DNA from 4 places in the Paenibacillus sp. J31R30 genome. Region 1 is predicted to be linked to each of the others. Evidence: a T-box and tRNA genes for the amino acid it is inferred to sense, from the RefSeq annotation. Region 1 holds a T-box; the other regions hold tRNA genes.
The links. A T-box is a leader RNA that pairs with one kind of tRNA and senses whether it is charged. The one in region 1 lies ahead of argS (arginine--tRNA ligase), so its partner is inferred to be a tRNA-Arg.
Positions count from the first base shown of each region.

Region 2: it encodes a tRNA-Arg, which carries the amino acid that the T-box ahead of argS (arginine--tRNA ligase) is inferred to sense. The anticodon was not compared.
Region 3: it encodes a tRNA-Arg, which carries the amino acid that the T-box ahead of argS (arginine--tRNA ligase) is inferred to sense. The anticodon was not compared.
Region 4: it encodes a tRNA-Arg, which carries the amino acid that the T-box ahead of argS (arginine--tRNA ligase) is inferred to sense. The anticodon was not compared.

Region 1 is NZ_JCAUAV010000003.1:659,571-662,865, reverse strand. Features, by position in the region: gene AC58QO_RS14835 (CapA family protein) at 1-279, opposite strand, end outside; gene argS (arginine--tRNA ligase) at 382-2,094, opposite strand; T-box leader at 2,142-2,362, opposite strand; gene AC58QO_RS14825 (sulfatase family protein) at 2,436-3,295, opposite strand, start outside.
Region 2 is NZ_JCAUAV010000011.1:176,239-179,533, forward strand. Features, by position in the region: gene AC58QO_RS27040 (PilZ domain-containing protein) at 1-645, opposite strand, end outside; cyclic di-GMP riboswitch class I at 757-843, opposite strand; gene tadA (tRNA adenosine(34) deaminase TadA) at 1,122-1,580, shown strand; tRNA gene AC58QO_RS27050 (tRNA-Arg) at 1,655-1,731, shown strand; gene AC58QO_RS27055 (methyl-accepting chemotaxis protein) at 1,905-3,295, shown strand, end outside.
Region 3 is NZ_JCAUAV010000006.1:233,200-236,494, forward strand. Features, by position in the region: gene tig (trigger factor) at 1-603, opposite strand, end outside; gene AC58QO_RS21520 (hypothetical protein) at 714-1,625, opposite strand; tRNA gene AC58QO_RS21525 (tRNA-Arg) at 1,791-1,864, shown strand; cobalamin riboswitch at 2,033-2,232, shown strand; gene metE (5-methyltetrahydropteroyltriglutamate--homocysteine S-methyltransferase) at 2,384-3,295, shown strand, end outside.
Region 4 is NZ_JCAUAV010000015.1:27,876-31,170, forward strand. Features, by position in the region: gene AC58QO_RS29370 (copper amine oxidase N-terminal domain-containing protein) at 1-1,090, shown strand, start outside; gene clpP (ATP-dependent Clp endopeptidase proteolytic subunit ClpP) at 1,157-1,738, opposite strand; tRNA gene AC58QO_RS29380 (tRNA-Arg) at 1,919-1,990, opposite strand; gene AC58QO_RS29385 (sugar-binding transcriptional regulator) at 2,256-3,278, shown strand.

The DNA.
Region 1 (3,295 bases):
ATCTTTCTGCTTAGCGTCTACATACACTTTATCATGAATGAGAACATCTCCGATGGCGCCGAGTGTAACCTTAGTGACGCGTGGTTCTGTTTGTTTCGTAGAGGAAGCGTGATATTGCGGGACTGGCGGTGAGGCTGGTGGTGAGGCTGGTGGTGACGGTAACTCGACAATGGGTAAGATTCGCTTCGTTTCGATATGTGTCTCCTTTGGCGTCACGGAAGTGCCTATGCATCCGCTTGCCAATAACAACGAAGAAACAATCGCAGCAGTTCGCTTCATCACGAAAACCAGCTCCTTATGCGTCAATCCTAGTATTGTCCAGTAGTATTCCCCCTAAGAAAATCTCTCATGAATGAAGATTTTTACCAATTCCTAGCCAACTTAAATTTCATTTGGTGCATGTAGCCCGATCAGTTTCAAGCCATTACGCAATGTGATTTGTACGCAAGCAACCAAGCCAAGGCGAGCTTCACGCACATGTGAATCCTCCACAAGGATGTAACATGCGTGATAAAAGCGATTAAATGCTTGAGCAAGATCAATGAGATAACGTGTGACGATCGAAGGCTCCAGCTTCACCATTGCCTGTTCGACACGCTCAGTAAACAGATAGAGCATTTTAATAACCGCAATGGCTTCTTTATTTTCGAGAGAGGTACCGTCCAGCGCAGATGCGTGAATGTCATAACCAACCGCCTGTTGAGCTTTCCTCAACACACTGCAAGTTCTTGCGTACGTATACTGCACATAGGGCCCCGTTTCACCATCAAAGTTAAGTGCTTCCTCCCAATTAAAATCAATATCTTTGATACGATTCGCACTCAAATCGTTAAAAATTACAGCCCCAACCCCAACTTGCTGGGCAACTTGTTCTTTATTCGCCAAGCCAGGGTTTCTAGCTTCGATAACATTTCTTATTTTCTGAATAGTTTGCATCAGCAAGCTCTCCAGCTTAATTACATTGCCTTTACGTGTCGATAAGGTCCCACCTTCAATACTCACACGGCCAAAAGCAACATGTTCAAGCTTGGCTGCCCACGTGTATCCCATTAATTCAACAACCTTAAACCATTGCTGAAAATGAAGATTCTGAGCATAATCGGTCACATATATCAGCTTGGCGAAATCATACTTATCCGCTCTATAAATTGCTGCGGTTAGATCACGCGTATGGTAGAGGGAACTTCCATCCTTTTTCAACATTAAAACCGGCGCCATGCCGTATGGATCCAAACGCACTAACCAAGCTCCCTCGTCTTCCTCGAGCAGTTGCTTCTCTTGCAGTTCCTGAATGACGGGCTCCATTTTATCGTTGTAGAAGCTTTCACCTTGATAAGCATCGAATTGAACGCCGAGCAGCTTATAAATCTTTTGGAATTCAGTGATGCTGATGTCTACGAACCATTGCCACAAGGCAAGCGCTTCTTGATCTCCTTGCTCCATTTTCGTAAACCAAGCACGAGCTTGATCTTCTAAAGTGGGATCCTTCTCTGCTTCCTCATGGAATTTGACATAAAGCTGAAGAAGCTCCTCAATCGCCCCGCTAGTAACTGCTTCCTTGCTTCCCCATTGCTGATAGGCAACAATCAGTTTCCCGAATTGTGTTCCCCAATCACCCAAATGATTAATCCCCACACAGTCGTACCCTAAGAAGGAATGAATTTGATATAAGGCATTTCCGATCACCGTGGACCTCAGATGACCAACATGAAATGGCTTTGCAATATTCGGAGATGAGTAATCGATAACAACCGTGCTGCCTTGCCCTAGATTTTGCGATCCATATTGATCTCCAGCTTGAATAATATGCTTAACCAGTGATTCCGCAAAATGAGCCTTCTTGAGATAAATGTTCAGATATCCTGATACGGATTCTATATAGTCGATTTCTTCATCTTGAAGCGAAGCTTTCAACTCCTCGGCAATGACTTGTGGTGGTTTACCAACCGCTTTACTCAGTCGAAAACACGGTAACGTTACATCTCCTTTATCCGAATTCGCTGGGTATTCCATCCAAGCAGCAATCTCCTGTGCGTCGAAACCAGTAAGTAATGATGCGATTTTACCAGCAAAATAGTGCTTAACATGTAACATGGTCTTCCACTCCTTTTTTTGAAAATATAAAAAGCCCCCGTCTCTAATAAAGAGACGAGAGCTGAAGATTCCCGCGGTACCACTCTAAGTGTTAAACGTGTACGTTTAACCCCTCTGTTTCGTAACGGTCGAAAGACCGGATTCGCCTACTCACGTTCAGCAAACCATTTCCTGGGTCCGTTTCATTCGTAACATCCGTACCGGCTTACACTGACCCGGCTCGCTGTGACTGTCTGTTAGGAATTACTGTCCCATTCATCAATATTTCGATATGAATTTCGATTATCTTACAAGGGATTCGGGGGAATGTCAAGCCTAATTTGCCTCCGTATCGTTATTGCTTAAAGGTTGCACTCGTGACCGTGAACGATTCGCTGACCACTTGCTATGGATGGCGCAGGCATAATCATCGGCGGCTCCTCCCCTGCTTCGACCATCCGTTCAATCAAACGATCCCGTAATACGGCTGATACTTCTTTGTGTGACTCGTACCCTGCCAGGTTAGTAAGCTCATACGGATCTGCAAGCAAATCATACAGAAATTGTTCCACATAGACACTAGAACCAGCGTCACTCACGGGGTTTTTATCAGGTGCATAGACACTGTATTTCCATCGTTTCGTGCGAATGGCTCTACCCACTTGGGTCTCACTGATTTGAACGAACACTTCGGATGGCCAATTCGGTTTTCCACCTTGTAACAAGGGTAGAATGGATCTACCCTGCATATGGTCAGGAACGGGAATTCCCGCAGCATCCAATAAGGTAGGTGGAAGATCAATCAAGCTAACCAACGCTTGAATACGACCGCCACCATCAAATCCAGGTCCGCTGATTGCTGTCGGAACTCGAATAGAACTCTCATGACAGGAACGCTTATATTCATTGTTTCGTGTTTTGAAATGACAAGCATGGTCTGAGCTAAAAAGAACAATCGTATTCTCGCTTAAATCGAGACTCTTTAAGCTGTCTTGAAGCCTGCCAAGCGCTTCATCCAACCGGCGTACCATCCCGAAGTAGCCTCCTAAATGTTGAGCAGTAGAGCCACCAAGCGCAGCTAAATCTGGAGGAGTCCACCTTCCTGCATACCTTTCCCGATACCCATCCGGCGCAGGATAATCGTCAATATGGTTCTGATGATGCGGCTCTATATAGGAAAGGAACATAAAGAATGGATCATCCTGATGGCTATCTATGAATC
Region 2 (3,295 bases), on a different contig from region 1:
GATGAACCCGCGCAGCGCATTGCTTTGTTCCTCAGGATAGCTTTCGAAGCTGGCGCCGTAATAGTAGCTGTCTTCCAGCTTTTCTTTCCGTATAATTTCCAACTTGCACGGCAGTTCAAAACCTAAATCCAACTCGACTTGAAGCAAGCACTTCTTATGAAGAATACCATCGATCATGGAATTATCGTTGATGGTAAACCCAATTCCATTCATCGAGATATTTTTAATGGATAGTTCAATGGGATTTTCAAGGACATGCAGTTCTTTTTGTTTGATATTCTGGAAACCCATAATCTGACCTATGTTTTTCACAGTCACCCGCGGGAACTCCCGTTTCTCCGAAAACTTCTTTCGATTCTCAGGTGGATTGATCACAATGAGTGAACCAGGTTCTTTCGCTACGACTGTCGTTTGAAGGACGAATAGACCCGATTTGGTGTATAACGTCATTTTCGCCTTGTCTCCAAGCTGAAAAACATCATATTCGGGGAACTCGATCTCCATGATGTCTCCTTGGGCATAGGTAAGAATACCTGTAGACACGAAATCATCCTTGGACAGAACAGCCTTACAATCAATCAATACTTCCGCATCGTATCCTTCTTTACTCCCATACCGCTTCAACGCATCCTGCTTCATCGCCATGTGTACCAACACCCTCCCTCTATCAATGGATTCTACAGAACTTCTCCGCACAAAATAGACTGCCCCCACCTAAAGGAGCAGCCTATCACCTTAATCAAAAAAACATCGATTTTCGGTAACCAGGCTGCCATAGCTCATTAGAACCGTAGACCCTCAGCTTTGCGTCCTTGCTTTTCAACAAGTTTGCTATTGTCGAACCCTGCCGTGTCATTGTATGTAAGCTCATCGTTTATGGTCTGAAAGACCCAAAAAGTCCCACTGATATCACCATTATACGTAGCCTAGATATTTCTTTCAACTAAAATCCTTGCATAGGCGATGTTTTTATTGTATGAATGTGTAGTGGATTGAATATCCACAGGTTTATAAGTTATCCACATTGTTATCCACAGCTTGTTAACAACGAATATTTGTTCGGACTTTTATACACATGTGGATAAACTATTATTGCGAGGTGTCCCCCTGTGGATGAACATATGGATGAACATATCCCTTGGATGAGAGAAGCGATTGGAGAGGCGCTGAAAGCCGAAGCCATCCGCGAAGTTCCGATTGGCGCGATCGTCGTCCATCAAGGTCAAATCATTGGCCGCGGCTACAATTTGCGGGAAACAACTTTAGATCCTCTCGCGCATGCGGAGATGATTGCAATTAAACAAGCAAGCGAGCATTTGCAGGCATGGCGCTTGTTGGACTGCCAGCTCTATGTGACGCTGGAGCCTTGTCCTATGTGTGCAGGTGCGATCGTGCAAGCGCGCATTCCGCAGGTCATTTACGGTACGGTGGATCCGAAGGCAGGCTGTGCGGGGACGTTGATGAACTTGCTGCAGGAGGACCGGTTTAATCACCGTGTCGATGTGGTTAGTGGTGTTCTGCAAGAGGAGTGCTCGACGATGCTGACGCAATTTTTCCGAAAATTACGCGGGAAGGCTTAGAGACGCGTAATGTTTGTCCTTGGGTTAAAATGGTTGCACCCCGAAAACATCTCGTGTTAGAATGACGATACTATGCGCCCGTAGCTCAGCAGGATAGAGCAACAGTTTCCTAAACTGTAGGTCGTACGTTCGAATCGTATCGGGCGCGCCATGGATAAAGACTCTAGAACCGTACTATTGTGCGGTTCTTTTTTGCGTTTGTGAAGCTAGGGTCGGGCGCCGTACGGCTGGACTTAAATCAAAAGGACATTTGGCGAAGTTTGTCGAATAGGGGGTTGAACGATTGCATTATTTTTTTCAAATCTGTCAAGGGGGAATCGAATAATGAAATCACTCAAGAGCAAGTTCATCCTTATCACTTTAACTTTAGTGGTTGTCCCTATGCTCTTTACAACTTTGTTTCATTATCTGTTTGTGACGAAACAATATGCTGCGACCATTGAAGAGAAGAATCGGGCTTTCGCCGCCTCTCTCTCATCCAATGTCGCTTCTTATATCAAAGGCTCGTTCGACGTCATTAATGAAATTGCGGATGAGCCGGAAGTGGCCGCTTTTAACACGGAGGCGCAGAAATCGGCGTTGGAACGGGCGGTGCTGCGAAATCCGCAATATGAGCTGCTGTATATTCAGGATATGGAAGGGATGCAAACAGCACGTTCAGAAGGGGTTCTCACGAACCGCAGGGATCGGTGGTGGTTCAAGCAATTACAGGAGAGGCATCCGAGCTTCGTGAGCAAAGCGTACTATTCTGTGTTCAGCAATGCGCCAATAACTTCAATTTTTGTGCCGATCACAAGCCGCTCGGGAGAGACGGTTGGTTTTATAGGCGCAGATATTCTTGTGGACGAGCTTCAAGCATTAGTGGAACGGAATTCGCTCGGCAAAGGGAGCTTTAGCTTTATTATTGATGGGGAAGGCACTGTTGTCGCACACCCAGACAAAATGCTCGTACAGGAAATGTACAACTTTAAGTCGTCAACGAAAGTAATCTGGAAGAAAGACCAGAACGGCCAAAATGTAAAGGACGATAAAGGCAATGAAATAACGGAAGTGCAGCCCATCAAGCTGGACCCAGCATTGAGCGAACTGACGAAACACGTCCTGCAGGGTGAAACCGGCACTGGCAGCTTCGAGGACAGCAATCGTAAGCAATTCGTTGCGGCGTACACACCGGTCAAGCTGCCGGGAGCTTCAGACCGCTGGGCTGTCATTACGGTACAAAATGAATCAGAGGCCTATGCGTTCGTGTACGATCTCCAAAGAAAAGTGCTATGGCTTTCGCTTTTTCTAGCCGTCGCAGCCAGCCTGGTCATCTGGTTTTCCTCCTCGCTGCTTCTGACGCCGATTACCCGGCTTATGCAGATCATGGAGAAGGCAGCGCAAGGTGATCTTACCCACCGGTCGCAATATCGTTCCAAGGATGAAATCGGACGTTTGACAACGAGCTACAATAAGATGATGGACAACATCGGGGAAAGTTTGAAGGACATCAAGGCCGCCTTTTCGCGTGTGTCTACCGCCTCCAATGTGCTTGCAGAGACAACCCGCGAAACTTCATTATCCATTAATGAAGCCGCCTACTCCATTACCCGTGTCGTGGAAAGCGGCAACGGCCAGAACGAGCATTCCGTTCGGAGTGTGCAATTGTCAGGCGAGCTGTCCGCAGCTTTTGCTCAAATGGCCGCCGAGATGGAGCGGTGTACACAAGTCTCAGC
Region 3 (3,295 bases), on a different contig from region 1:
TTCAAAGCCTGGGATGAAGGAGTTAGATCCAAGCTCAAGGGAATACTTCTCCGCTTTACCGCCTTCGAATGCTACTTCATCAACGAATCCTTCGAAATCAATGATAACGACATCGCCGTTAGCAGCTTGTCCTTCTTCAAGAACAACCAATTCAGCATGACGTTGTTGCAAACGTGCAAGCTCATCATTCAATTCTTGCTCAGAAACAGTAGCGTTAACCGCTTCTACTTCGATACCTTTGTAATCGCCAAGCGCTACTTCAGGCTTAACTGTTACTTTAGCTTTGAATTTCAAGACTTGACCTTTACCGAATTGCTCAACATCTACTTCAGGACGATCAACAGGCTCGATTTTAACCTCTTCAATCGCTTCTACGTAAACTTCTGGCAAAATGATATCTAGTGCATCTTGATACAAGCTTTCAACACCGAATTTAGCTTCAAAGATTGAACGAGGCACTTTCCCTTTACGGAATCCTGGAACATTCACTTTCGCTGATACCTTCTTAAATGCTTTATCCAAAGCATCTGCTACACGTTCTGCCCCAACTTCAACTTCAAGAACGCCAACGTTCTTCTCTATTTTTTCCCAACTTGCTTTCATTTTATGCCTTCCCCTCCAAAAATGTACCATGACATATATTTTTCACGTTAAGCTCATTATAACCATTCTATTATACCATATAACATTTTCATTTCAAGCCAGCTTTGATCTTAGCTAGGATCTGGGCTAAATTGCTTCACAAATGCGCTAAGCACGTTATGCGCCCGCTTCCATTGCAGCGTCATGGCATCCACTATTCCGTAGGTTTCTAGCAACTCTTCTCGATCCACCGTACCAAATAATTTATCCTGCAAAATCGCATGCAGCGCGGATGCCCACACGTCTACTGCACTTTCTTCTGTCCTAAGCAGCTCTGTGTAAATCGATGTGCCATACGCATAGGCAAGAAACTCCTGCCAAGTCTGAGTTGCAAAGTAGACAAAGTCAGGCTGGCTTATTTCACTAATGTCCCCGACTCTGCGAATCATATCACGAATTCGCAATGGAAAATCCTCCGCTGCCAGAGGTGTCTCCTCGATTTCGACGAGAACCGTTTTACCATGCTTGGGAAACTCAATGAATCCATGCTCTCCCATTTGTTTAAGCGTCTGAAGGGCTTTGAATTGCAGATGAGGATGTCTGGGCCTTTCGCAAAGCCAGGACCTCACGAATTGGCTCACTTCGGACTGATCGATATAAGCAAGCTGCTCCAAGGCACTAACTTGTTCTTCTAAAGTACCCTCATGAAGCATGGTTTGAAGTTTGCGTATGAATGCTCCATCATCCGAGGCTGCTTTATCATGAATGTACTGTCGCAATAAGGCGGATTCTTCCTCCGAATCCTCTTCCTCTGTCTCTGTAGCTGGAAACATCGTTTCCGGAAACATGGTTAGCAGCCAGTGGCGCAGAGCTTCCCATTGCTCGGATTTACTCGACTCGACATTGGGAAACTGCAGGAGGAATGTAAGCATCTCGAGTGCTTCTTTATATTGCTCGGAGCGCAACAGCCTCGTCAGCTCATCTTCGTAGTACTTCTCTGTTTTAGGAAAAAGAATGACATTATTAGCCGTAGGGTCAGACATAGGGATCACCTCAGTTCGTGGTCTCGCTTGTGACAGTTTACTCTATCACCCAAATGATTGCAAAAATAAATATGAAAAGAAGTGTTGACTTCTTATAAATCGATATGATATTATAACTCTTGCTTCGCCAAACGGATCATGTCCAGGCGGTAAGAAGTGAGGTATGTCTCAGTAGCTCAGCTGGATAGAGCACACGCCTTCTAAGCGTGCGGTCGGGGGTTCGAATCCCTCCTGGGACGTAGATGTAAAAGGAAAGGCCGCGAGAAATCGCGGTCTTTTTTGTTTTTCGCAGGCAGATCCAATTAAACTCTTTATTTTTCAATGAAGAATTTTGAAAAATGGAGAAGCTGCCGATGTAAAACAAAACTCTTTGCATACTTAAAGATTTCATGTATAGTATTCAACAATTGCATATTGTGGGAATAGGTGCTCTTGTTTAGCCTAATAAACGAGAGCTTAAAAGGGAAGTTCGGTGTAATACCGACGCGGTCCCGCCACTGTAACAGAGGAGTCGACGCTTAAGGTGCCACTGATCGAAAGATCGGGAAGGCTAGCGTTTGACGAGGATTCTGGAGCCAGGAGACCTGCCTAATTCTGACAGCACTGTTTTTACCTACGGGAGATAGGGAGGTGTTAGAGATAGTAAACACTGTATACACATACACAGGGTATCTTTAACCTTTTTTATTAAGGTTGGAGATGCCCTTTTTTTGATTTTCCGTGATTCGTTTGAAGCAAAATTTGAGGAGGATGATCCCATGTGTGCACTGATCAATAGCAATTTAGGATACCCAAGAATTGGCGAGAACCGCGAGTGGAAGAAAGCGCTGGAGGCCTTCTGGGCCGACAAACTGGATGAGCATGATTTTACAAAGCAAATCGAGGACATTCGACTTCAGAACCTAAGCCTGCAGCAGCAGAAAGGCATCGACCTTATCCCTGTAGGCGATTTCAGCCTGTACGATCACGTGCTGGACACGTCCACCATGTTCGGACTAGTTCCAAAGCGCTTCCCGTATGAAGGCGGCGAAGTTCCACTTGCCACTTACTATGCGATGGCTCGCGGCAGTCAAGGTGCAACCGCTTGTGAAATGACCAAATGGTTCAACACCAATTATCATTACATCGTTCCTGAGTTACAGGATGCACGGCCAGCGCTCACAATCAACAAACCGCTTGAGGCATACAGAGAGGCTAAACAAAAGCTAGGCATTAACGGCAAGCCTGTTGTTCTTGGCCTATTTACCTTTCTTAAGCTGGCTAAGGGTTATAAAACTGAAGAAATCGATGGGCTAATCGAGTTATTTCTACCGCTTTATTCACGTATTTTGACAGAGTTGACGGAGGAAGGTGTGGAATGGGTACAGCTGGATGAGCCTATTCTCGTGCAATCCCTGAGTCCAGCAGATATTAGACGTGTAAAACACATCTACAGTACGCTTGCGGCAGCTGCTCCGACACTTAAAATGATGGTGCAAACGTATTTTGACGCTGTCGATCATTACGAGGAACTTATTTCCCTTCCCGTCCATGGTATCGGATTAGATTTCATTCATGGGTATGAGTTGAACTTGAGCAATCTTCAAACACATGGCTTCCCCACGGATAAAGTACTTGGCGTAGGCATTGTGGATGGACGCAATATTTGGCAGACGGATTTGAGCAATCAG
Region 4 (3,295 bases), on a different contig from region 1:
GTTAACGGTAAAGGATCGTCATGGTCATGTGAGTAAATTGTTCAAAAGCTTCGTAACTGTCGTAAATGAACCCTATTTATCTGAAGTGGAGTACCCGATTTACATGAAGCCGGTTGGCGGGTTCATCAAAACGAACTGGTCGACCATTTGGTCGCATTTCAATGAATTACCTATGCTTCCTAGGGAAGTCAACGAAGTGCAAGGGCGTACGCTGCTTGTGAGTGACAGCCCGGAAGAGTTTACATCGAGCGGTATTTTGTATCAAGACAATATTAACGGCAAAGCGCGCTTGTATGCGGACCATATCAATGGCACGCAAAAGAAGATGACGATGGCGATCTTCGCAACGAATAACACAGATAAACCGATTACGATCAAAACGACGAATAAAGGTGAGGTATTTCCTTCTGTTTATGCGAACTTAATCGGCAGTGAAGCGTCAGTAGATTTCCTTCTAGAGAATGTATACACAGATGAAATGACCGTTAAGCCTCACGAAAGCTATGTGTATGCTAACCTGCCTGATTTCTATCCTGGGCAAGGCGTCAATTTATTCTATGATGTCGAAACGAACGGCGAGCTGCAAATGTCTTTTGTTGCAACGGACAAAATGCTGACGTCAACGACAGTGAAGGAGCTGCCTTTACTCTCCTTTAACGGCCATGTTCGAGGGACTTTCCCCGTTTCAGAAATTCAGTGGAAAATTGATGCCACGAGCTTCACGAAATCCTCCGTATTAACGATCGGTGATAATAAGACGGACCCATTCGTCAAAGGCTACGACGTAATGCGAAAGATGAATGTGGAGAATGGCGGAAATTATGGCGTAGTCTACAAAATCCATGCAGATAAGCCACGCAAAATGGCTGTGATGATCATGGCTAGAGGCGGCGTGTTCAAGGGGCCGTTTAAAATCAACGGTGAAATCATTCCTGTACCGTTATCTGGTGTCATTACGGCATTTGATGGTTATCAAGTACTAGCGCGCACGACAGGCACAGAAGATGCGTTGGATATTGAGTTCACGCCTCCAGCGGGCTCGGCGTTCCCGATTGATTTGATTTTCTACCCATTGGAAGATTTAAAATAAAAAAACCAGCCGATCTTCGGCGCTCGGATGAGCAGGAAGATCAGGCTGGTTTTTTATTGTATAAAATTAGACGCGCTCGATGACTTTATCGATGAGTCCGTATTCGGCTGCTTCTTTAGCACTCATGAAGTTATCACGGTCCGTATCCTTCTCGATGCGCTCGAACGATTGTCCAGTGCGCTCTGCAAGGATAGTGTTCAGGTTGTCTCTCATTTTCAAAATGCGCTTCGCGCGAATTTCGATATCAGAGGCTTGACCTTCTGCACCGCCGAGCGGTTGGTGAATCATGACTTCGCTGTTCGGAAGCGCGTAACGTTTGCCTTTGGCACCTGCGGTTAGCAAGAAAGCGCCCATCGAAGCGGCCATACCAACACAGATCGTGGATACGTCTGGTTTGATGAACTGCATCGTGTCGAAGATCGCCATACCGGCTGTGATAGAGCCGCCTGGGCTGTTAATGTAAAGCGAGATATCTTTATCAGGATCTTGAGCGGCTAAGAAGAGCAACTGAGCAATGATGGAATTCGCCACAACATCGTTGACACCCGTGCCTAAGAATATAATGCGGTCCTTCAGCAAGCGAGAGTAGATGTCATATCCTCTTTCACCGCGCGCGTCCTGTTCGACGACCATAGGAATAAAACTCATGAGAATGACCTCCTTGGGGTTGGGTTACCTACTATTGGGTTACATACTATTTACAGTATCTACAAGTATGATAACGAAAAAACCTCCGAAGGTCAAGAAAGGTCAAACTAAACACAAAAAAAATCAGCCGATGAGCTGATTCGAGGTTTAAGCTGTATGTCATGTAGCTGTTTTACTGGACGCGCCCGAAAGGAATCGAACCTTTATCTCAGGCTTCGGAGGCCTACGTCATATCCATTGGACCACGGGCGCATAGTTTAGAAAAAGAGAAGCAAGGGTTATTATATGTCAGCTATCCAGAAAAAGCAAGATGGTAAGCCCTTTCAGTCCAATTTGGAGAAAAATGTTTGAACAAATGTTGAATGTTGAGAAGAAAATGGTTATAATAAGAAATGTAAATGAGAAACAAAAATATGATTTGCGTAAGGAACTTTTTTTTCACCTGGGTGGGACGTAAAATGTATACCCGGGACATAAAACGTCCTACAAAAGGATCGGGAGCGTTAAAAGTCGTCCTATGAGAGAGATTCTAGATATTCAGAAACAGCTCATGCCTGATCTAATGGACATCATGAAGAAACGCTACTCGATTCTGCAGCACATCTTGGTTTCCGGCGTTGTCGGACGAAGGACGCTAGCATCCTCGCTCGATATGACGGAGCGCGTACTCCGCGGTGAAGTCGATTTCCTGAAGGAGCTAGGGCTTCTAGAATCTGACGCAAGCGGAATGAAGATCAGCGAGTCTGGTCGTCAGCTGCTGGAGGATATGCAGCCGATCATTAAGATGGCGTTTGGCCTGACGGATTTGGAAGACAGCATTGCTAAGGCTTTTCACCTTTCAAATGTGATTATCGTCCCTGGAGATTCCGACACTTCGGTATTTACGAAAAAAGAGCTTGGACGCGCTGGTGCGGCCGCCTTACGTAAATATGTCGCCAAAGATGATATCATCGCGGTAACGGGTGGATCGACCATGGCGCAGATTGCCAATAACTTGGCGATATCTTCTTCGATGAAAGGCAGCTGGTTCGTCCCTGCACGCGGTGGACTTGGCGAAAGTGTGGATATGCAAGCGAACACGATTGCTTCCATTATGGCCAAGAAAACAGGCGGGAAATACCGACTGCTGCATGTGCCAGATCATCTTGGGGAAGAGGCGTATCAATCGCTGATACAAGATCCGCAGATTCAAGAAGTTGTGAACGCAGTGCGCAGTTGTCGCATTGTTGTACATGGTATCGGAGATGCTATGGTCATGGCACGCAGACGTAAAGTAGATGCGGAGACTACGGGCAGTCTGAGAGCCGATGGGGCACTTGCTGAGGCGCTTGGGTATTATTTTGACCGTCAAGGGAATGTGGTTCATAAGATGCCGACAGTCGGACTACGGCTGGAAGATCTGCAGCGTGTTGAGGTTGTGATTGGTGTTGCTGGCGGGAAGAGCAAGGGTGAAGCGATCGCTTCGGTACTGAGACATGGACAAGAAGACGTGCTTGTAACAGATGAAGCAGCAGCCCTAGAAATTATGAAGCATGTATAACGAAGAAGTTAGACATC